Regions from separate parts of the Roseburia rectibacter genome, predicted to be linked through region 1. Evidence: predicted binding sites of a transcription regulator. Region 1 holds the regulator's gene; each other region holds the start of a gene.
What was found. Region 1 encodes Rex, which represses fermentation and respiration genes when NADH is low (regulators of the CRP and FNR family bind a similar motif). Its sites were predicted from a motif close to ATTGTTAANTANTTAACAAT; they were not measured.
Positions count from the first base shown of each region.

Region 1 (6,105 bases):
TCCCGGCCAGAGAATACTGCCTAATTTCGCAAATGCGAATGTGATCGTGATATCTGCACGAAATGCCATACCAAGGACAGCACCTGTATCTGCAGAAATTCCGGATGCAATATCCACTGCCACTTTTTCTCCCGGAAGTGTATTCATACAACATAATATGTCTGCATAAGTACCAGTCACGTCTCTCGACAACCCTACACCAAATAGTGCATCTATGACAGTTGTTGGTCTGATCTGTTCCGGTAAATCCGTATAGACAGGAACACCATATGCATTTAAAATATCCTGCTGGATTCTGTTTTGCTCCGAGCAATGATCTTTATTTCCAGCAAAAACAACTGTAACAGTATGTCCCTCCAGAAATAAAAGGCGGGCGATCGCAAGACCATCTCCACCATTATTTCCGCTACCGCATACGATAAGAACTTCTGAGAGATCGACTTTTTGCTTATGGAGTTCATTTACAAATGTTATTGCTGCACGCTCCATCAGAAGAAGTCCCGGAACCTTAAAATGTGAAACGGTATTTGCGTCATATTTTTGCATTTCCCTGCTGTTTACAAGATACTTCATGATAATAAACCCCCTGTTATAAGCAAAAAACGCCGCACAAAGATCTGTGCGGCAGCTAATTGCTTCCTGAATTTATGGCACCCTTTTCAGTTGCCGTTTTTTTCTGCTTTTTTGTTTCTGACAATGTTGTAAGATAACTGCATCAAACTGTCGGAAAGATGTACATTCTCTACAACAACATTTTTATCAATGAGCTCCAGGTCTACATGCGCAAAATTCCAGATTGCGCGGATTCCAAGTCCGACTAGTCTGTTTGCAATGGCATCAGCCTTTTCCTTTGGCATAGTAAGCGCCGCAATATCCACCTGATTTTCTGCACAGAAACTCTCTAATTCATCCAGCATGCGGATTTTGATTCCACGCACGGTCACACCGTCCAATGCAGGATTTACATCAAACAGTCCTATGATCACAAAACCAAGTTTTTCAAATTTCACATAGTTTGTAAGTGCCTGTCCAAGATTACCTGCACCCACCACAATAATATTGTGTCTTTCATTTAAACCTAATATCTTACCGATTTCCTCATATAAAAACTTTACATTATAACCATAACCCTGCTGGCCAAAACCACCAAAATTATTCAGATCCTGTCTGATCTGGGATGCGGTCACATTCATTCGTTTACTCAGATCATTGGATGATATACGTTCTACACCGGCATCTAAGAGTTCTCCGAGGTAGCGGTAATAACGCGGCATTCTCCGGATAACTGCCTGTGATATTTCTTTTTCCTGCACAAAAGGTTCCACCTTTCTTACGTTCTCTCGTTTATTATAGTGATTTCCCCTGTGTCTGTCAATGTGTGAAAAATTTAACTATCTTTTTTCAATAAGATATTTTCTGTTTTGTCAGGAAATATCATCAATCAGTTCCATCTAACTGCATTGACAGCTCTTCCCAGGTTTCATAGCAGGTTTCCAGTCGTTCCCTGCACTCCTGCTGTCTTGCTGCAAGCTCATTTAATTTTGCGGAATTAACTGCGTTTTCCGGCTTTGCACATTCTTCATCGATCATGCTTATTTCACTTTCAAGTGCGGCAATCTCTTCCTCGGCTTTTTTTAAACTGTTTTCAATTTTACGAATCCTTGCCTGCTCTGCTTTTTGTGCCTGCCAGTCGAGCTTATTAACGGCATCATCCTGTTTCTTAGGCTGCACATCTGAAGTTTCTGGCTGTTTCACATACAACTGCGTCATAATATCATGTTTTTCCAGATAATAATCATAGTTTCCGATATAATTTACAATTGTTTCACCTGTCAGCTCCAGGATTCTTGTTGCTGTCTGATTGATAAAATAGCGGTCATGTGAAACAAAAAATACCGTTCCTGTATACTGGTTTAATGCAGATTCCAAAATTTCCTTGGATGTAATGTCCAGATGGTTTGTCGGCTCATCTAAAATAAGAAAATTAGCATCTGAAAGCATCAGTTTTGCCAGAGAGACACGGCCTCTTTCACCACCGCTTAAATCTGAGATCCGCTTAAACACATCATCATTTGTAAATAAAAAGGCTGCCAGTACATTGCGGATCTTTGTGTTGTTCAGCTCTGGATAAGCATCTGAGATCTCTTCAAATATGGTTTTTTCCATATGTAAAAGCTGATGTTCCTGATCGTAATATCCAATGTGAACATTCGAACCAAGTGTTACCGTACCACCATCTGCCTGTATCAGATTATTGATGATCTTTAAGATGGTCGTTTTCCCGGTTCCGTTATTGCCGATCAGTGCTACCCGCTCCCCACGTTTAATCTCGAATGAGATATCCGAAAACAATGTAACCGGCGGATATGATTTTGCAAGACCTGACACCGTAAGGACATCATTTCCGCTGACCACATTTGGCTCTAACACGATCTTAATGTCTGTATTGTCCTCAACCGGTTTTTCAATACGTTCTATCTTGTCTAACATCTTTTCGCGGCTCTCCGCACGCTTGATGGATTTTTCACGGTTAAACGATTTTAACTTTGTGATAACTTCTTCCTGATGTCTGATCTCACGCTGCTGATTATAATATTGTTTTAACAGATCTTCACGGACTTTTGCTTTCTTCTTCGCAAAATCCGAGTAATTTCCCTGATATACATAAGCCTTATGCTGGAAAATCTCAACTACTTTCGTGACAACTCTGTCTAAAAAATAACGGTCATGAGCCACGATCACAACAGCACCTTTGTATGCACGCAGAAAATTCTCAAGCCATCGGATCGATTCCATATCCAGATGGTTTGTCGGCTCATCTAAAAGTAATACATCCGGCTTTGTGACTAAGAGTTTGCCAAGCGAAACCCTGGTTTTCTGTCCTCCGGACAATTCATTCATCTGCTTTGTTAAATCTTCGTCCGAAAAACCAAGTCCTTTTAAAATACCGGTTACTTCACTCCGGTATGCATATCCGCCCTGCAGTTCAAATTCGTGGCTCAGACGATGATAAACCTCCATCAGTTTTTCCAGTTCCCCACCGGTCTGCTGATTCATTTCTGACTCCATATTGCGGAGTTTCTGTTCCATTTCAAGGATGTCAGCTCTTGCATTAAGAACTTCGTCATAAATGGTTCTGTGCCCCGATACATCCTGATACTGTGCCAGATAACCGATTGTTTTATCTTTTGCAAGGATCACTTCACCGGTATCGGACGTTTCTTCGCCCATAATAATTTTAAGCAGCGTAGACTTGCCGGCACCATTGATGCCGACAATCGCTGCTTTTTCGTTTGCTTCAATATGAAAACATACATCTTTTAAGATCTCATCTGTTCCAAAAGACTTTGAGATACTCTGACATGACAAAATCATTTTAAACTTTCCTCTAATGTTGTTCTGATTGCCTTGATGAAATTTTCGCTGTTTAATACAACCGGATTCGGATTTGTAGTAATCAGCGCAAGGTCTTTTGTCATTTTACCATCTTCAATGGTCTTTATACAAGCCTTTTCAAGTTTTTCTGCAAAATCAGATAATGCCTGGTTAGAATCAAGTTCTCCACGTTTCTTAAGTGCACCTGTCCATGCAAAAATAGTTGCAACAGAGTTTGTGGATGTCTCCTCACCTTTTAAGTGTTTGTAATAATGGCGCTGTACCGTTCCATGTGCAGCTTCATATTCATAATATCCATCCGGGGAAACTAATACAGAAGTCATCATGGCAAGTGAACCAAATGCACTTGAAACCATATCACTCATGACATCTCCATCATAATTTTTACATGCCCAGATATAACCACCCTCAGACTTCATTACACGTGCAACTGCATCATCGATCAATGTATAAAAATAGGTAATACCTGCTTTTTCGAATTTTTCTTTGTACTCTGCATCAAAGATTTCCTGAAAAATGTCTTTAAAGGTATGATCGTATTTTTTTGAAATCGTATCCTTTGTTGCAAACCACAGATCCTGTTCTGTATCCAGTGCATAATTAAAACAGCTTTTTGCGAAACTTTCAATGGAATTGCAAAGGTTATGCTGTCCCTGAACAACGCCTGCTCCGGTAAAGTTGTGGATCAGTTCTCTCGTCTCTGTACCATCTTCCGCTGTATATACCAGCTCACATTTGCCTGCTCCAGGAATCTTCATCTCAGTTGCTTTATATACATCGCCATATGCATGACGCGCGATCGTGATCGGTTTTTTCCAGTTCTTTACACATGGCTCGATCCCTTTTACAACGATCGGTGCACGGAATACCGTTCCATCTAACATGGCGCGGATCGTACCATTCGGGCTTTTCCACATTTCTTTTAAATTATATTCAGTCATGCGGGCTGCATTTGGTGTGATCGTTGCACATTTTACAGCAACACCGTATTTCTTTGTTGCATTGGCAGAGTCAACGGTAACCTGATCATTTGTCTCATTACGATGCTCTAATCCAAGATCATAATACTCTGTTTTTAAATCAATAAACGGCAGAAGTAATTCATCTTTGATCATTTTCCAGAGGATTCTTGTCATCTCATCTCCGTCCATCTCTACCAGTGGTGTTGTCATTTTGATTTTTTCCATTATGTTCTCCTTTTCTATTGAAATAAATTGTCCCATCCGTAATTGTCCATATTGTGAATGGTGTTCATCATATGCTCATTTGCAAGTTTTTCTGCCAGATTGGCATCATGTTTTTTTAATGCTTCCACAATCTGTCTGTGTTCCTGATTCGATTGCACAGAACGTTTTGGATCTGCAAGTGTGATTTTACGTACACGCTGCACGTAATGATGAAAATCAAGCAGCACATGTTTCAGCTCTTTACTGTCAGAAGCGTTATATAAAATCTCATGGAAACGGTTATCTAATTCCACGACTTGTTCTGAATTTCCTTTTGCTGCATGGAAATCAGACAGATATATATTTTCATCCAGTTCATCTAACTGCTCTTTTGTGATATTGTCCGCAGCCCACTTTGCACACAGTCCCTCCAAACGTGACCGTATCTCGTAAATATCCTGAATATCTTTCTTGGAAATACCTACAACATAAGCACCCTTATTCGGAATGATGGTGACTAATCCTTCCAGTTCAAGCTGGCGGAGCGCCTCACGCACCGGAGTACGGCTGACGCCTAACTCTTCGCCGATATTTTTTTCCTTCAGTTCTTCGTCTGTCGCATATTTTCCGGATAAAATATTCTCACGGATCGTATGGAACACACGGGAACTTAAGGAATAATTATCCTCTCCCATATATGACACCTCATGCTCCTATTGTTACATTTAATTCCTTACAGCATTTTTCAATTTCTTCTACTAATTCCTTATCCGTCAGTACCGTAACACGTCCATCCTCATACTGCTTGTCTACCCAGACTTTTACTTTTTTTACAAGTTCTGAGTTCTTATCGACACTCTTATCTTTCGGAAGATGATAATATGAGTTGATCCAGAGAGCAATTCCTGCAAGACCGGATGTGTTGGAAACAGATACTAATGGCGGTCTGTTTAAGAATTTTCCGGTATCAAAAATATTATAGATCTCCTCATTTTTCAGAAGTCCGTCCGCATGGATTCCAGCTCTTGTAACGTTAAAATTACTGCCGACAAACGGTGTACGGCTCGGCTGCACATATCCAAGCTCTTTTTCAAAATATTCCGCCAGCTCTGTGATCACTGTGGTATCCATACCATCGAGTGTTCCCTTTAACTGTGCATATTCAAAAACCATAGCCTCAAGCGGTGTGTTACCGGTACGCTCTCCGATACCGAACAGGGAGCAGTTGACACCACTGGCTCCATAAAGCCATGCCGTCGTAGAGTTATTAACTGCTTTATAGAAATCATTATGACCATGCCATTCGATCAGTTCAGAAGGTACACCTGCATGTGTGGTCAGACCATAAATGATACCCGGTACACTTCGCGGAATCACAGCACCAGGGAAATTCACTCCATATCCCATAGTATCGCAGGCACGGATCTTGATTGGAATCTTATATTCATCCATCAGCTTCATAAGCTCCACACAGAACGGAATTACAAAACCGTAAATATCAGATCTTGTGATATCCTCCAAATGACAGCGTGGACTGATACCT
Region 1 covers NZ_CP092473.1:2,076,503-2,082,607, reverse strand. Annotated here, with positions in the region: gene H8S51_RS09880 (NAD(P)H-hydrate dehydratase) at 1-573, opposite strand, end outside; gene H8S51_RS09875 (redox-sensing transcriptional repressor Rex) at 660-1,313, opposite strand; gene abc-f (ribosomal protection-like ABC-F family protein) at 1,438-3,375, opposite strand; gene H8S51_RS09865 (NADP-dependent isocitrate dehydrogenase) at 3,372-4,583, opposite strand; gene H8S51_RS09860 (GntR family transcriptional regulator) at 4,598-5,257, opposite strand; gene H8S51_RS09855 (beta/alpha barrel domain-containing protein) at 5,268-6,105, opposite strand, start outside.

Region 2 (6,105 bases), 210 kb from region 1:
AGATCGTTTTCTCCGTTCTGCTCTCGTCTGCCACGACAAGATTTGTCGTCAGCGGATCATATCCTAATTTTACACATTCTACAGATGCATAAAAAGATTTCAGATCGATTGCAATATAAATATGGGATGAATCATTCATGTCCGGACGCCGCCTCTCTTTCTGCTTCTGGTTATAGATATTATTATAGCAGAAAATATGTTCGGTTATCACCCTGTTTTGGAAAAAATTGAAAATATCGGACTATATTAAAATAATGGTACTGATTCTAATAAATCATCCAAAAATAGCCACCTGGATAGTTAGTCCAAATGGCTTATAAAAAATATATCACTTTAATCTATAGATAATCTTTTTCTACAAAATACCCCTCTTCGAAACGTTCTATCAGGCTTTAAAACTGTCTTCTTCCTGCATTCCCTTTTCAAAATACTCTTCTGCTATCATTTTAAATTTATAAAAAACATCATAATACACTGTTGTTATCTTTTCAAAATTTTCTCTTGCAACTGCGCCATCATAATCATGAGCAAGCAGATTTCTTGTTCTCAACATTTGCAGCCAAACATCATCATCAATCAATTTGTTTGAAAATGCCGCCTGTAAATTCGCTCTTGGCGATCCAAGCGCTATATCATTAATACCCAATACTTTGACTAAAATATCCTTCATCACTATCCATGATAAATCAAATGTTAAATTATAATTTTGAGCAGTACCTTCTAACACAAAATCAGCATCCGGGTCTGCTGTTTTACTTTTTTTTAAATTATTCAAACTTCTGCAAAAATTTTTATATCTGTTAATATATTTGTTTTCCATACTTTGCGATATCCTCCAAAAGATACTGGTTTCGAATTGTTTTATATTCCAAAATATCTATCTTACGTAAAGTTTCTATTTTTTCTAGATCCTGTTCAAGTTTATCCATATCCACATCGCCATAAACTACAAAATCAATATCACTATATGGAGTTGCTGTATCTGTTGCGAATGAACCTATAAGAACCAATTTTTTTACACCATTTTTTTTACATATTTCTGCAACTTTTGTAATTAATATATTTACGGGCATTACATTCATGATTCTAAACTAACCCTCCCGTTTCTCAAAACATTTAGAATTCTGATAAAAGTATAAATCATATTCAAATAAATTTATACAGAAAAAGAAACGGGATTCTTGACGATTCAAGAACCACGTTTCTTTCTATAATCTAAATTTATCTTAGAATTTACCAGCTTTGTGAGCTTCCTCAACGGAAACTGCAACTGCAACAGTAGCACCAACCATTGGGTTGTTACCCATTCCGATCAGACCCATCATCTCAACGTGAGCCGGTACAGAAGAGGAACCTGCGAACTGTGCATCAGAGTGCATACGTCCCATAGTATCTGTCATACCGTAGGAAGCAGGACCTGCTGCCATGTTGTCCGGGTGAAGTGTACGTCCTGTACCACCGCCGGAAGCAACTGAGAAGTATTTCTTACCCTGCTCGATACATTCTTTTTTGTATGTACCTGCAACCGGATGCTGGAAACGTGTTGGGTTTGTAGAGTTACCAGTGATGGAAACACCTACGTTCTCATGATGCATGATCGCAACACCTTCCTGAACGTCATCTGCACCATAGCATTTTACAGTTGCACGAAGTCCGTTAGAATATGCTTTCTCATATACAACATTTAATTTTGCAGCTTTGTAATCATACTGTGTCTCAACAAATGTGAATCCGTTGATACGGGAGATGATCTGAGCAGCATCTTTTCCAAGTCCGTTTAAGATAACACGTAATGGTTTCTGACGTACTTTGTTTGCTTTCTCAGCGATACCGATTGCACCCTCAGCAGCTGCAAATGACTCATGTCCTGCTAAGAAGCAGAAGCACTCTGTCTCTTCCTCTAATAACATTTTACCAAGGTTACCATGTCCAAGACCTACTTTTCTGTGGTCTGCAACAGAACCCGGAATACAGAATGCCTGAAGTCCCTCACCGATTGCTGCAGCAGCATCAGCAGCTCTTGTACATCCTTTTTTGATTGCGATTGCAGCACCTACAGTGTAAGCCCAGCAAGCGTTCTCGAAACAGATTGGCTGGATTTTCTTTACCTGATCGTAAACATCAAGTCCAGCATCTTTTGTAATTTTTTCAGCTTCTTCGATAGAGCTGATACCATAGCTGTTTAACACAGCGTTGATCTGGTCAATTCTTCTTTCATATCCTTCAAATAATGCCATTTTCGTCCGTCTCCTTTCCTACTCTTCTCTCGGGTCGATGATTTTAACAGCATCTGCCACACGGCCGTACTGTCCTTTTGCTTTTTCCCATGCAGTGTTAGGATCATCGCCTTTTTTAATGAAGTCAGTCATTTTTCCAAGAGAAACGAACTGATATCCGATAACTTCGTTATTCTCGTCAAGAGCAATACCGGTTACATAACCTTCTGCCATCTCTAAGTAACGAACACCTTTCTCTTTGGTAGCGTACATTGTACCAACCTGGGAACGAAGTCCTTTACCTAAATCCTCAAGACCAGCACCGATTGCAAGACCGTCATCAGAGAATGCACTCTGTGTACGACCATAAACGATCTGTAAGAATAACTCTCTCATTGCTGTATTGATTGCATCACAAACAAGGTCTGTGTTTAATGCTTCAAGAATTGTTTTGCCCTGTAATACCTCTGCTGCCATAGCTGCGGAATGTGTCATACCAGAGCATCCGATTGTCTCAACTAAAGCTTCTTCGATTACACCATTTTTTACATTTAATGAAAGCTTGCAGGCACCCTGCTGAGGAGCACACCAGCCAACACCGTGTGTAAAACCTGAAATATCTTCAATTTTTTTAGAATGAACCCATTTGCCTTCTTCCGGAATTGGAGCTGGTTCATGTTTTGCGCCCTTTGCTACAGGACACATGTTTTCGACTTCCTTAGTGTAAATCATTTTAAGACTCCTTTCACTTAAATAGAACTGTATGTATCAGACTTTGTTATACATTTAACATACCTTACCTATTTTCGCACATTTTGTTGAAATCTACAAGTCCTAATCGAAAAAAATTATCTTTATTCCGTGTATTTGTTTTTATACACTAATCAAAATAATTCAATTCTGAAAAAACTTCCGACCCCAGTCTGCCGGCGTTGCTGATATTTTCCCCATCCACATGAATATATCCTTTTGTTCCGTCTTTGGCACGAACATAGATCCATTCCTTTGCATCGGAACTGATAAAGAATACATCCTGACCGGATGAAACCGTCACCTGGTCTGATGTCTGATCCATAGCCTCCCACAGTGGGAGATCCACATATAATCTGTGCGGTGTGAAATACTGATACCTGTGCATTCCGGTATCCATATACTCTAATTTCCCCGCATCACTGTCATACCACCAGTAGCCATTTAAGTATGCTGTCTCAAGAATATCTGTACGAATTGTTCCATAGATTCCGCTTTGTCCGGTAAAGCCGTTGATACCGCCATTTTTTTCTTTAAAAGGAAAACCAGTAACTTCTCCGGCAAATTCGAGTGTGTTTCCATCATACCGGTAAAAATATGTCACATAATCACCACTCGGCCCATCATCTAAGACAGCAATCTCTAACGAATCATCATAAGCATTAATATCAGTGACATAAAAGCAATCTGTTTCCGGTGTCACCATCGCCGCATATTCGCACAGTTCATATGAAGTTCCATTCACGGTAAGGATACAGGAATACCCTGCATAATCGCCACTCTCTTTCACATCATAACGTATTTCTTCTTCCCTGCCGTCTCCATCAATATCTTCCATAACTTTCTGTCCTGTTTTATACTCTTTCGGATATGGATGTTCGTCTGCATATGTTTTTTCTGCTTCCTGTATCACTTTCAGATTATCTTTCTCTGTCTGGCTTAACACAGACTCGTCAAATGCATCTGTCTCCGCCGTTTTTTCATACCAGGAACATGCATTAAAATAACTCTGCAGATATTCATTGGTAAAACCCCGTCCATGTCTTGCATAGATTTCATTGCGTGCTAACCATAAATCATTGTCCGACATATTGATAAGACTGTCTGTCGAAATTGTCTGTGTCATACTGACCGGAATGATATACTGGTCAGCATCTTTGTGCAGGTTCTGTGTATCAATGACCGCATTCTGTACTACCGTATCTGACTGCTGCATCATCCCTTGATATTCATTTAAAGTATCCTCATTTTCCACATCGCAGCTCACATCCGTAGGCCTCACAACCTCATATAACACTCCATCATCGGTATATCCTAAAATACTTACACCGGCAGCATCCGGATACCATTCCGTGTCTTTGGTAATTCCAAAAAGAAACCCCGTCCCACTTTCTTTCTCATAGGATTTTTTCTGAAAAACAGAAAAACCGGTATCATCTTTTAAAATTACATACTTATCTTCCCAGCTCTCCGGAAACTGCAGCGTGATCTCTTTCCAGATATATTTTTCTTCGGCTGCTTCCATTTTTTCAGACGCACTGCTGTCTATTTCGGATTCTGTTTCATCTGTATCTGAAATTCCTGCTGTTTTCTGCTCATTGCTGTTTATTTTATTTTGTGCAATATCTGGCTCACCACACCCTGCTGTAAAAAGCAAAAGTGCGGCTGTAAACAACCACACTTTATTTTTCATATAATTATGCACTCCTTTCTGTCAGTGCAAAAACTTTTTTATATCATCTGCCGTACTGTGAATTTTCTCTACCGCATTCTGAACCTGTTTTGCAACATCAAGGTTTTCTTCACTGAGTGTATGTACCTGTTCTGCACTCGCCGTAACTTCCTCAGTCGCTGCCGAAAGCTGCGAGCAGTTTACCACAATCTTATTGTTGGAATCTGAAAGTCCGCTTACCTTTTTATTGACCTCTTCAATATGGGCAACCAGCTCACCTATATTTTTATTAAGCAGATTAAATGTTTCTGACGCAGCAAGAATCTTTTCTTTCTGATCTTCCGTTGCCTGTACAGAACCTTCTACTGATACAACCACATCATTTGCATTTGCATTCAGTTCGTTTGTAATTCTCGTGATCTCTTCCGTCGAATTTTTTGTCTGTTCCGCAAGCTGTCTGATCTGCTCTGCTACAACCGCAAAACCTCTTCCGGCTTCTCCGGCACGTGCACTCTCAATAGATGCATTTAACGCCAGCAGGTTTGTCTGGCTTGAAATATTTAAGATCATACCTGCAATCTCTTCTACTTCTTTTGTCTTATCCTGAAGTTTGGTCATTGCCTCAGTAACATCATGATTTGTATTTGTGATCTGCTCTGCCTGATCTTTCAACTCATCCATCACACGCATATTTTCCTGAATGCTGTCATTTGAATTCATTGCGATATCCACCATCTGTTTTGATCGCTCACTTGTTTCCTCGATCGCATCCTGGATCGTTGCAGTCATGGTATTCTGTTCTTCGATGCTGTTTGCATTCATTCCGGAAGCCGTTGTAATCTCCTGCATACTGCCAGTTACAGAATTGGTCGTCTCGACCAGTTTTCCGATCAGGCTGCTGCTCTTAACTGATTCTTCCTGAACAGTTTTGGAAATCTCAAGCACTCCCTGTAAAATTTCATTCTGCTTTTTGTGTTCCTCATCTATGGATCCAAGTGCATCTGCGTTAAACAATAATGTGATCTTTCCAATTCTTGAAACCATAAATAAAACGCCAAGCACGCCGACCACAGAACATATTGTATCCACGTTCAATACAGTAATACCCTTTATTCCCTGAACAATCGTAACGATCACGTAGAGAATACTCACTCCCACACAGGTTCTTTTTAATCCACCTTCATCATAGTACGGAATCTGTAACGCAACTATAACGATCAGTACATACGTAATAAAATGTGCATCTGTCTGTACTCCGACTAACAGATACTCTAATCCCATCTCAAGCGTAGCAATCACTTTTAATTTTGCTGTTGCATGATCTTTATGATAAATAATCGTGTTCAAAACTGATGCGCCTATTATTAATACAGTATTCCCATATACTACTGCATTTACCAGATTCTGATTTGCCATGCGGAGCCACAGATACAGTAAAAACAATATTCCAAGAAATATGGTTGCACC
Region 2 covers NZ_CP092473.1:2,282,576-2,288,680, forward strand. Annotated here, with positions in the region: gene H8S51_RS10795 (Y-family DNA polymerase) at 1-139, opposite strand, end outside; gene H8S51_RS10800 (HI0074 family nucleotidyltransferase substrate-binding subunit) at 386-820, opposite strand; gene H8S51_RS10805 (nucleotidyltransferase family protein) at 801-1,082, opposite strand; gene H8S51_RS10810 (GGGtGRT protein) at 1,227-2,237, opposite strand; gene H8S51_RS10815 (iron-sulfur cluster assembly scaffold protein) at 2,256-2,948, opposite strand; gene H8S51_RS10820 (YARHG domain-containing protein) at 3,097-4,659, opposite strand; gene H8S51_RS10825 (methyl-accepting chemotaxis protein) at 4,681-6,105, opposite strand, start outside.
Region 2: the regulator Rex is predicted to act here: its motif matches at 2,991-3,010, upstream of H8S51_RS10815 (iron-sulfur cluster assembly scaffold protein).

Region 3 (6,105 bases), 1.5 Mb from region 1:
AAAATAGTTATAAAAGAGAAGGGAGAATAAAATGCTTCAGTTAAATTTAGAGGGAATCAAAGATAAAAGCGCATGGCAGGAAAGAAATGTAAAACTGCCGGAATTTGATGTACAGGCAATGATGGCAGAAACGAAAAATAATCCGGTATGGGTACACTTTGGTGCCGGAAACATTTTTCGGGGGTTTATTGCGGCATTGCAGCAGTCCCTGTTAAATCAGGGGCTTGAGAAGAGCGGAATTATAGCAGCTGATACATTTGATTACGATATCATAGATCAGATCTACCGCCCGCATGATAACATGACGCTGATGGTAAGTCTACTTCCGGATGGAACCATGAAAAAAGAAGTGATCGCTTCGATCGGGGCAGGACTTCGTGCCGGCACGGAATTTCCAGAAGATATGGAACAGTTAAAAGCGGTTTTTCGTAATCCATCCTTACAGATGGTTTCGTTTACGATCACAGAAAAAGGATATGCCTTAAAAAATATAGAGGGTGCATATCTGCCGGTTGTACAGCAGGATTTTGAAAATGGACCGGAAAAATGCTCACATGCAATGAGCAAAGTGACAGCACTTCTACTGGAGCGGTTTTTAAGTGGTGGTACGCCGGTTGCCGTTGTCAGTATGGATAACTGTTCACACAATGGAGAAAAATTAAAGACCAGCGTTCTGACCGTCGTAGAGGAATGGGAAAAACGAGGCTTTGTAACAAAAGAATTTGCAGACTGGGTAAATAATGAAGAAAAAGTGTCATTTCCATGGACAATGATCGACAAGATCACGCCGCGTCCGGCAAAAGTGGTGGAAGATGCCCTAAAGGAACTTGAAATTGGAGAAATGGCACCTGTCATTACCGGAAAAAATACATATATCGCACCATTTGTCAATGCAGAGGAACCACAGTATCTGGTTGTGGAAGACCGTTTCCCGAACGGCAGACCTGCGCTTGAAAAAGCAGGTGTATATATGACAGACCGCGATACGGTCAATGATACCGAGCGTATGAAAGTGACGACATGTTTAAATCCGCTTCACACAGCACTTGCAGTATATGGATGTATGCTTGGTTATGAGAGCATTGCTGCTGAAATGAAAGATACAGAGTTAAAGAAATTAGTAGAACTGATCGGCAAAAAAGAAGGTATGCCTGTAGTTACAGATCCTAAGATCTTAAGTCCGGAGAAGTTTTTAGATGAGGTGCTGACCAAACGTCTCCCAAATCCGTTTATTCCGGATACTCCACAGAGAATTGCAACTGACACGAGTCAGAAACTTGCGATCCGCTTTGGAGAGACGATCAAAAGCTACTGTAAAGCAGGAAAAGATTTAAACGAACTGACAGGAATCCCGCTTGTGATTGCCGGATGGCTCCGTTACCTTCTTGCAGTAGATGATGCAGGAAAAGAGTTTACACCAAGCAGTGATCCAATGCTTTCGGTTATGCAGGAGAAACTGAAAGATGTCCATTTATCAGATCCGGACAGTGCAGATGGAAAACTTTCTGACATTTTATCAAATGATACTTTATTTGGATGTGATCTTTATGAGGCAGGAATTGCGGAAAAAGTAATAAAAATGTTTAAAGAGATGTTAGAAGGACCGGGTGCAGTACGGAAGGTGCTGAAAAAATATCTCTAGTTCATCAGAAAAAAGACATGACAGTGATCGGAAATCCTGCCATGTCTTTCTTTTTTATCGTAATGGAATATTTGCGGAGTGCGTATTCTATTATTAACGAAGTTTCATTTTTTTGCGTGTCTTTTTTTGTGTCAGTGATTTTTCTGTGCCGGCATTCTGTGGGATCACGGAAGCACTGCTCATTAAAGCACTTGCAGCTTTCTGTTCCAGCTCACTTTGCTTGTGCTGGGCAATCTGAAGTTTAACCTTGCGGAAACGGTCTGCCGTTTCTTTGATATAGGCATCAGAGACAAATTGTTTGACAGAATCTTTGTCTAAAGCGATGCGGTTGTCCATAGTTTTCATGATATCTGTGATCTTTAAAGATTTACTGATCACCGGGTCACTTAAATCGTATATCATGTTTGTGGAAAACTTCAGTACCATCGGATGAAGAAAATCAGCCGGATTCTCTGCAAGCACAAGGGCTTTTTCTCCATCGGAAAGATCAACACATGCACCGGTCGGAAGAATATGGATACATTCTGCTAAAGCGGAAAGTACGAGCGGATTGTAGGTGGCTTTATCCTTTTTCAGACGTCCCATGGCAGCAATTTCTGAAATTGGCGGTTTGTTAATGTTCATTGCGGTCAGATGGTCAAATTCGTCCGCTACTGCTAAAATATCGACGAGAAGACGGATATTGTCTGCCGGTTCTTTGACTTTTAAAGTACGGCTGTTTTTAAAAATGATCTGCTGGATGATATCAAGCGTATGTACCGGGAATTTATAATCACCACGGTCCGGGCGGAGCGTTTCATAACCGCGCTCTAAGTTGAGCTGGATAAAATCCTTATCTGCTGTTGTAAGGTCATCCCCCTTGTCTAACACTGTCTGTGGTACATACAGATAACCAAAATCGTAGAGAAGCGCAGCTGTGATAAGGGCTGTCTGTTCTGCAGCAGGCAGATGCATCTGATTTGTGATCATCGCACAGAGAATGCCGACACTGATGGAATGTTTGTAAACAAAATCTGCAGAACTTCGCAGGTTTTGTGCAAAATTTAATTTGTGATCAAGACTGCCGTAATGTGTCTGGATGTCCCGGACGAGATCGCTCAGCGAAACAGGTGCCTGATTGGCCTGCAGACGATCCATATTTTCTTTTAGTTTAAAAACATATATCGTCTGGAACTGTTCGAATTCAAGATCCTCTCTGGAAAGAGGCGGTACCGGCTCTGCCGGCTCAAGAATAAAAATACCGATCAGACCAAAGTTTTCGATACTGTTAATACCCTGCATGGTTAAAAGTGTGTCTCTTTCATAAAGAAGAACACCCATCTTATTGTAGATTGGTTTTGCAAGTCTCATGCCGGGTTTTAAATCTGCTGTTTTTACAAATTGCATAGGTAAATCCTCCCCCTGTGATGATTATCAGGCTTTTTTATACCATATCCAGACACCAGATGCCTGAATATTCCCCCAATAATGGTATGTGAAAAAATTAATATTCATATTGTGCTTTACATGCTATAATACCATATTAATAGAAGAAATACAATGAACGAAAAATACAACAGCAGCCGAAAGGTTACTGTTCAGCCGAAAGGAACAGCATGAGACACAATTTTTTGAGAAGAATCCTGGGAGGAATACTGACCGGCTGCATGCTTGTTACGGCAACTGTCCATGCAGGAACGACACAGAAAGATATTGATAAGGCAAAAGACCAGATCACAGACCTTAAGAAACAGAAAGAAGATGCGAAAGATCAGGTGGACAGCCTGACCAATGAAAAACAGGGGTTGGAGAGCGACCTTAGCGGACTGAATGGACAGTTAAATACGATCACTTCCGATATGAACCAGTTAGAGCAGCAGGCAGCACAGAAAGAGGACGAGATCAATACGGCGGCGGAAGATCTGAAACGTTCCGAGGAACGATCAGCAGAGCAGTATGAAGATATGAAAGTGCGCATTCAGTATATTTATGAAAATGGCAATCAGTCTGTATGGGACATGCTTATTCATGCGTCCTCCATCGCAGAATTTTTAAATCAGGCGGAATATACAAGTGCAATCAATCAGTACGACAGAAATATGCTTACGGCATATCAGGAGCTCACGGAGCAGATCAAAGAACAGAAAAAGGAACTCGAGAAGCAGAAGGAAGAACTGACTGTATTACAGCAGGAAAAACAGAAAGAGCAGGAAAAAGTCAACAGCCTGATCGAGGATACGCAGAAGAAGATACAGGAATCCAGCGAGAAAATTGAAGATGCACAGTCCGATGTGGAGTCGATCGATGCAAAGATCAAGAAAATGATCGAATACGAAAAGCAGCTTGAGATACAGAAGGCAAAAGAGGATGCTGCGCGCCTTGCAGCCATCAAAAAGCAGGAACAGGAAAACAGGTCGAATGTGACATACGCACCGGCCCAGAGCGATGCGTATCTGTTAGCTGCCATCATCCAGTGTGAGGCATGGGGCGAGCCATATGATGGAAAACTTGCGGTGGGCAGCGTGATCATGAACCGTGTCAGAAGTTCCTATTTTCCGAATACAGTTTCCGGTGTGATTTATCAGGGAGGGCAGTTCTCTCCGGTTGCCAGCGGTCGTCTTGCATACCGTCTGGAGCAGGGAGTTGCTTCCGATTGTATGAGTGCAGCACAGGCGGTGCTGGGTGGAACGAGCACAACAAATTGTCTGTATTTTCGTGTGAATAACGGCATAATAGAAGGAACAGTTATAGGTAATCACGTGTTTTATTAAACAAAATGATAAAATGATAAAAATTTAACAAAAAACCCCGCAAAATGGAGCAAAAAGGATGTGGAAAATTGTTTACAAAGATGAAAAATAAAGAAAGCTATTGCAATTAATTGTGAAATATGTTAGCATATGAAAGTACAAGAAATGCAGAAAAATAGCTGATTACATAGCAAATAAGCTTTTAAAAATGAAAGAGAAAAAAGATAAATTTCAATCGGAAGTTTGAATTTATTTTTTTAAAAAAGATTGTTAAAAAATTAACAGCATTTTTCGGCAAAATGAAAGAGAAAGAAACAAATTCTCTGCAAATGCAGAGCTTTGTGTTAAATTGAAAGGAGAATTCAAAATGGCAAAGAAAGTAGTTTTAGCAGGTGCTTGCCGTACCGCAATCGGTAAAATGGGTGGAGCATTAAGCAATACTCCAGCAGCAGACTTAGGTGCAATCGTTATCAAAGAGGCTTTAAGAAGAGCAAACGTTAAACCGGAGATGGTTGACGAGGTAAAAATGGGTTGTGTAATCCAGGCAGCTCAGGGTCAGAATGTTGCACGTCAGGCAGCAATCAAAGCAGGACTGCCAATCGAAGTTCCGGCAATCACGATCAACGTTGTTTGTGGTTCTGGTTTAAAATGTGTCAATGATGCAGCTACCATGATCATGGCAGGTGAGGCTGATATCGTTGTTGCAGGTGGTATGGAAAACATGTCTATGGCACCATATGCTATGACAAAAGCTCGTTTTGGATATCGTATGAACAATGCAACGATCATTGATACAATGGTAAATGATGCATTAACAGATGCATTCAATCACTACCACATGATGATCACAGCAGAGAACGTATGTGATAAATATGGCATTACAAGAGAAGAACTTGATGAGTTCTCAGCAAACAGCCAGCAGAAATGTGAGAAAGCAATTGCTGAAGGCAAATTTGATGATGAGATCGTTCCGGTTCCTGTAAAAGTTAAAAAAGAGATCGTTGATTTCGTAAAAGATGAGGGACCACGTCCTGGCACAACTGCTGAGTCTTTAGCAAAATTAAAATGCTGCTCTGGTAAAGAGGGCGGACTTGTTACAGCAGGTAACGCTTCCGGTATCAACGATGGTGCAGCAGCAATCGTTGTTATGAGCGAAGAGAAAGCAAAAGAACTTGGTGTTACACCAATGGCTACATGGGTAGCAGGTGCTCTTGGCGGAGTTGAGCCAGAGATCATGGGTGTTGGTCCTGTTGCTTCTACAAGAAAAGTATTAGCTAAAACAGGTTTATCCATTGATGATATGGACTTGATCGAAGCAAACGAAGCATTCGCAGCTCAGTCTATCGCAGTAGCAAGAGATCTGAAATTCGATATGTCAAAAGTAAACGTAAACGGTGGTGCAATCGCATTAGGACACCCGGTAGGTGCTTCCGGATGCCGTATCCTTGTTACATTACTGCATGAGATGCAGAAGAGAGACGCTAAGAGAGGTCTTGCTACACTTTGCATCGGCGGTGGTATGGGATGCTCTACAATCGTTGAGAGATAATAGTTTTTTATAGTAATTCCCGGGGAATGACTTCCCGGGGATTGCATTTTTTAAACATACAGTTAACATAATTATTTTCAGGAGGTAACCGAAATGAAGGTTGGCGTTATTGGTGCAGGAACTATGGGACAGGGCATTGCAAAAGCATTTGCTCAGGTAGAAGGATATGAAGTAGCACTTTGCGA
Region 3 covers NZ_CP092473.1:3,542,345-3,548,449, reverse strand. Annotated here, with positions in the region: gene H8S51_RS16210 (mannitol dehydrogenase family protein) at 32-1,642, shown strand; gene H8S51_RS16205 (HD-GYP domain-containing protein) at 1,736-3,028, opposite strand; gene H8S51_RS16200 (cell wall hydrolase) at 3,253-4,392, shown strand; gene H8S51_RS16195 (acetyl-CoA C-acetyltransferase) at 4,739-5,920, shown strand; gene H8S51_RS16190 (3-hydroxyacyl-CoA dehydrogenase family protein) at 6,014-6,105, shown strand, end outside.
Region 3: the regulator Rex is predicted to act here: its motif matches at 4,638-4,657, upstream of H8S51_RS16195 (acetyl-CoA C-acetyltransferase).

Region 4 (6,105 bases), 1.1 Mb from region 1:
TGACCGTATAGTTGACCACACTGTGTCCCTGATAAGATTCTTCATTATAATGTTCAAAATCGAATCTTAAGGAACGGTACGGAAGTCTTCCAAACTGACAGTCAAACAATTCATCCAGTGCACCTGTATAAATAACATCCCCATCAAACGGTCTTCCATCAAAATAAATCTGATCTTCCTCAAAATGTAGCCGTTCTTTGCAGTCAACACCTGTCTCAACCGTGATATTCTCATGATCTAACATACGCTCAAACATCGGTGTAAATCCTTCTTTGGGTACTCCCTGATATTTATCCTGGAAATAACGGTTATCATAGGAAACCAGCACCGGAACTCGTCCTGTTACTTCCGGACTGATATCCTCCGGTTTTTGTCCCCACTGCTTCATTGTATATTTTAAAAATACATTTTCATATACAAACTGTGCGATCTCACGAATATCAGGATCATCATTTTCACGTAATTTCATGATCGGTACACGGCTTCCCTCACCGTATGCAGCGATCAGTTTCTGCTCTAAGGCATCCGCTTTTTCCTTATCATATACCATATGAAGTGTATTTAAATTAAATGGAACCGGGATCAGACGATCTCCAACCTTTGCTACCACCTCATGCCCAAATGCATACCAGTCCGTAAATCTTGACAGATACTGATACACTTCCTCGATTCCTGTATGAAAAATATGTGGTCCGTAATTATGTATTAATATTCCATGTGCATCCGGCTCATCATAACAGTTGCCTCCGATATGACTGCGTCTCTCCAAAACCAGCACTTTCTTTCCGGCTTCTTCCGCAAGTTTTCTCGCACTGACAGCACCTGCAATTCCTGCGCCGATCACGATACAATCGTACATAAAATCCTCCTTGTTTTCCGAAGGAAAATGCGAGTCCCTGGCAAGCATGCCCAGCAAACTCGGCACGATTTTCCTTCTTGTTTTCCGATTTTCATAACATCATAGCCACTTTATTATACACATTTTCCCACTGCAAACCAATCAATTTTTTCTTTAGATATTCTTAATTCTTACCATATTCCGTAGTTGTTCATATTTTATTTACATATTTCTCACAAACAAGGCATACGACGGTCACAATTCCCCGGTATACTAAACTCACAGTTAAGGCAACAAGTTAAAATTTTTCATAGAACTTTTTTTCATACCTGATGTAAGTCAGGCAGCCTTGCTTATCAGATAAGCAAGGTTCCTCCCAGCAAATAGTGAATCACTTCACTTTCCATACACACTCTTTTTCATAATGAATAGCCGGTGCTGTTGCACCGGCTCCCTCTTTTTTATCTGTTCTTTTCATTTCCAAGCAAAATATTCATATACTTTGCATAAGCAGCAAATGCAGATGGTATGGCGTATTTTTCTTTCGCATCTTCTGCATCCACAAATAATAATCCGTCTGTACCAATTTTTTCGCTCTGCACCTGTGGCTGCATTTCCGGTTCCTCCACACGGACCGCATATCCTGTCATATGCCATTCTATATGGGAAAAAATATGTTTTGCATCCCCCAACGGCTGAATACGGATCGGTGCATATCCCATCTCTTTTACCAGAGAAAGTACTTCCTCCTGCCCCAGATTTCCCTCAACATTTGGAAGTTCATACAGTCCTGCCAAAAGTCCCTTTCCCGGTCTTTTCCTGATTGCAACCTTTTGATCATCCCTTAAGATCAGAACCGTTTTTTTCTCGATCTTACGCGGTTTCGCCTTGCTTTTAACCGGTATCTGTTCTATCAGTCCCTGTTTTTTTGCCTCACACAGTTTTTCCCACGGACATTCTTCACATAACGGCGCACCGTTTGGCACACAGACTGTCGCTCCAAGTTCCATAAGCGCCTGATTAAACGCACCGGCAAGGTTTCCATGATATACCTGTGCCCTCAGATCCACTGCATCCTCCATCCATGGGAATATATTTTTCTCATTTCTGTCACCAGTCCCATGCATCAGTTCTTCCAACAATGCTTCCATCTCACTCCGGAAAGACTGTTTCATAATATCCGTATCATCTGCCGAAACGCGTGTTAAAACACGAAGCACATTCCCATCGACTGCCGGAACCGGGATTCCATATGCAATAGACGCAACCGCACCTGCTGTATAATGACCGATTCCTTTCAGTTTCAACAGTTTTTCATAATCTGCCGGAAGTTGTCCACCATAGTTTTCCACGACTTCCACAGCAGCTTTCTGCATATTCCGGACACGGTTATAATACCCTAATCCCTCCCAAAGTTTTAAAAGTTCATCCTCCGGGCAGACAGAAAGTGCACCTGCATCCGGCAATGCCTTCGTAAAACGTTCAAAATATGATTTTACTGCCTCCACTCTTGTCTGCTGGAGCATGATCTCTGAAACCCACACCCTGTATGGCGTCGGTTCTTCACGCCACGGCAGTATGCGGGCATGGCTTAAAAACCACTTTAATAATGGGGATACCAGTTGCTTTAAGTCGTAATCTTTTAACATGTATCTCTCAAACTTTCTTTTATAATATTCTTCATTTCTGTGCTCATTTTTACACAGTCCAGCACTTTACTTTAAGTCAAACCGGCTGACAAATACTGCGATCTTATCCAAACACTGCCGGATAATGTCTTTGGAATAAGCATAAGAACAGCGGATATAACCCTTTGCACAATTTCCAAATGCATCCCCCGGAATGACTGCTACTTTCTGCTCCTGTAACAGACGGTTACAAAATTCCATACTGGTAAGTCCTGTCTTTTTCACCGATGGAAATACATAAAATGCACCTTCCGGCTCTGTCACATCAAGTCCCATGTTCTGAAATCCGTCCACCATGATCTTTCGCCTCTCATCATATTCCTTCCGCATGACTTCAATCTCTTCGTCACGAACCGGACTTGTCAGTGCTTCAAGGGCTGCCACCTGTGAAGTCGTTCCTGCAGACATGGTTGTAAACTGATGGATCTTATTCATATGGAAAATGACTTCCGCCGGACCTGCTGCGATACCCATGCGCCATCCTGTCATTGCAAATGCCTTTGAAAAACCATTTAATACCACACAGCGTTCATACATATCCGGCAGTGCAGCAATCGACGCATGCTTTTTGCCGTAAGTCAGCTCTGCATAAATTTCGTCAGTGATCACAAAAATATCATGTGCGATCACAACCTCACGGATCGCCTCTAAATCTTCTTTTTCCATGATCGCTCCGGTAGGATTGTTCGGAAATGAGATCAGCAGAACCTTTGTTTTATCTGTGATCTTTTCTTCCAGTTCTTCTTTTGTCAGACGGAATTTATTTTCTGCTTTTAATGGAATTGAAACCGGAACACCTCCACATAATTCTACACACGGAATGTAGGAAACATAACAAGGCTCCACAACCAGTACTTCATCCCCCGGATCTACCAGTGCACGAAGTGCCAGGTCTATTCCTTCGCTTGCCCCCATTGTGATCAATATCTCATCTTCCCTGTCGTAATGAAGTCCGAACTTTTCCAGATATTCTGCAGCTGCCGCACGAAGCTCTACGGTGCCACGGTTGTCCGTATATTTTGTCTCTCCCCTTTTTATAGAAGCGATCGCTGCCTCCCTGACATGTTCCGGTGTCGGAAAATCCGGCTCGCCGACACCAAGTGACAATGCTCCCTCCATCGTATTTGCAATATCAAAAAAGTCCTTGATCCCTGAATCCGGCATCTCCTTTACTACCTTAGATAAGTATGATTTGCTTGTGCCCATGGTTTTTCCTCTTTTCTGTATCTTTGTCAAAATATCATACCACCTATCATAGCACTTTTTCTACCGAATTTATAGTGAATTTTTCCCATAATCTATTGACAAATTCTAGGAAAAGCTGTACGCTATTAATAACGTATATTGTTAATTTTTTATCAAACTATTCAGGAGGGTTCCAAACGATGAGCGATTTTAACAATTTAAAACTGGAAGTTGCTGAGGAGATTGCAGTTCTTACAATTTCAAGACCAGCAGCATTAAACGCATTAAACAGCGAGACTTTAGACGAGTTAAACACAGCCTTAACTGAGATCGAGTCAAGAGACGACATCAAAGTTGTAATCTTAACAGGTGGTCCTGACAAGAAAGGCAACGAATTCAAATCTTTCGTAGCAGGCGCTGATATTTCTGAGATGGTAAACTTTACCGCAGCAGAGGCAAGAGCTTTCGGTATGAGAGCTTCCGTACCATTCTTCAAATTAATGAACATGCGTCAGGTAACGATCGCAGCTGTAAATGGTTTTGCACTTGGCGGTGGATGTGAGATTTCCATGGCATGTGATATCCGTATCGCATCTGACAACGCTACTTTCGCACAGCCAGAAACAGGTCTTGGAATCATTCCTGGATTCGGCGGTACACAGAGACTTGCCCGTTTAGTAGGCATGGGACGCGCAAAAGAGATGATCTTTACCTGTGATTCCGTTGATGCAGCAGAAGCTTACCGCATCGGTCTTGTAAACAAAGTAGTTGCTCCGGAAGAGTTAATGAACACAGCAAAAGCTATGGCAAAGAAAATCATCTCCAAAGGAAGCTATGCTGTTTCCGTTGCAAAAGCAGCTATCAACAACGGTTATGATATGGACATCAAGAACGCTGTTGAGATGGAAGCAAACTTATTCGGCGTAACCTGCTCTACCCACGACAAAAAAGAAGGCATGACTGCTTTCTTAGAGAGAAGAGCCGCTGATTTAACAGATTTCTAGGATTTTTCTAAAATATAAAAAGGCATTGGAGCTTAGATGCTTCCAGTGCCTTTTTTGTACTTCTGCTATTTTAATTTTGTAACATGTTCTTCCGGAATTTTGCCGGTGTACAGCCTTTTACCTGTATAAAACGGTTTACAAAATAATCAAGGTCACGATAGCCCACATCTTCTGCGATCTGTGCGATCTTCTTATCTGTATGAAGCAAATAGTCTGCTGCCTGTTCCATCCGGTAATTATTCAGATAATCTTTAAACGACTGTCCGTATTTTTTTCGAAACAGCTGTCCTAAATATGCACTGTTGACATAATATTTTTCACTCAGACTTTTTAACGTGATATTTGATGCAAAATTTTCTTTCACTTCTTTTTCTACCATACTTAAGACACCTCTGGAAACATTTTTCCGAAGCTGTGAAAGATAGTCTGCATATTCACAGGCAAAACGTGTCAGGTGTGCCTTACTTCCTCTCTTTACCCCGGTCTCAAAGCTGCTTTCACTGATCAGCCTTAAGATTTTTTCCTGATTCACATCATCATCCTGCTCACAGGCAAGATGGATCAGCTGGAACAGAAGATAATTGATATTCAACGTCATTGTCTCACCGCAGATTCCCCTTTTTCCCATTTCTTCATAGAAAAATTCCACCGCACTGCGGATTCCGACATGATTGTTCTGCTCGATCATTTTTAACAGCCCATCTAAACTTTCCTTACATAAAACAATACCATCCGGCGATACCTGAACTTCCTCTTCATAATAGTAAATCTGTTTTTTACTCCGGAATCCCTGAAAAGAACGAAGCATACAGGTATTGCCATATGACCTTGCTATATTACTGATGTCCTGTACTTTTTTCCCGACTAACATAATGACCGGCTGATTCATATTATTTTCCAGATACTCACGGAAATGTTCTAAATAATCCTGTTCTGACATCCCTGCTTTCTTTGCAACACGGTCAAAATATAAAAAACAAACATCATAGATTTTTTCATTTACCGATACATCAAACACGCATAAATCGGCATCTTCCTTTAAATATTCCATACACAGATGGTAAAGTTTTCTCTGTGCCACCCTCATTTCCTGATCGGACGTTTTTTCTTCATCAAAAATCTCTTCCATCTGGATTTCCACATAACGTACGCCTTTCGTACATTCCATATGCTCACGGACATATTCAAGATTAAGCTGGTCAAATTTTCCCTGGACAAGTGAAATAATATGTCTTGCCAGATATGCCTGTTTCATTTTTTTATTCTTTTCAATGTCCGACTTCTCCTGACTGCTTAAAGCCATCACCTTGTTTAACATCTTTAACAGGATCTCTCTGTCTACCGGTTTTAAAATATAATCTGTGCACCCATGCTGCATTGCCTGCTGTGC
Region 4 covers NZ_CP092473.1:3,142,040-3,148,144, forward strand. Annotated here, with positions in the region: gene glf (UDP-galactopyranose mutase) at 1-859, opposite strand, end outside; gene H8S51_RS14570 (A/G-specific adenine glycosylase) at 1,300-2,487, opposite strand; gene H8S51_RS14575 (pyridoxal phosphate-dependent aminotransferase) at 2,554-3,732, opposite strand; gene H8S51_RS14580 (enoyl-CoA hydratase-related protein) at 3,912-4,715, shown strand; gene H8S51_RS14585 (response regulator transcription factor) at 4,786-6,105, opposite strand, start outside.
Region 4: the regulator Rex is predicted to act here: its motif matches at 3,870-3,889, upstream of H8S51_RS14580 (enoyl-CoA hydratase-related protein).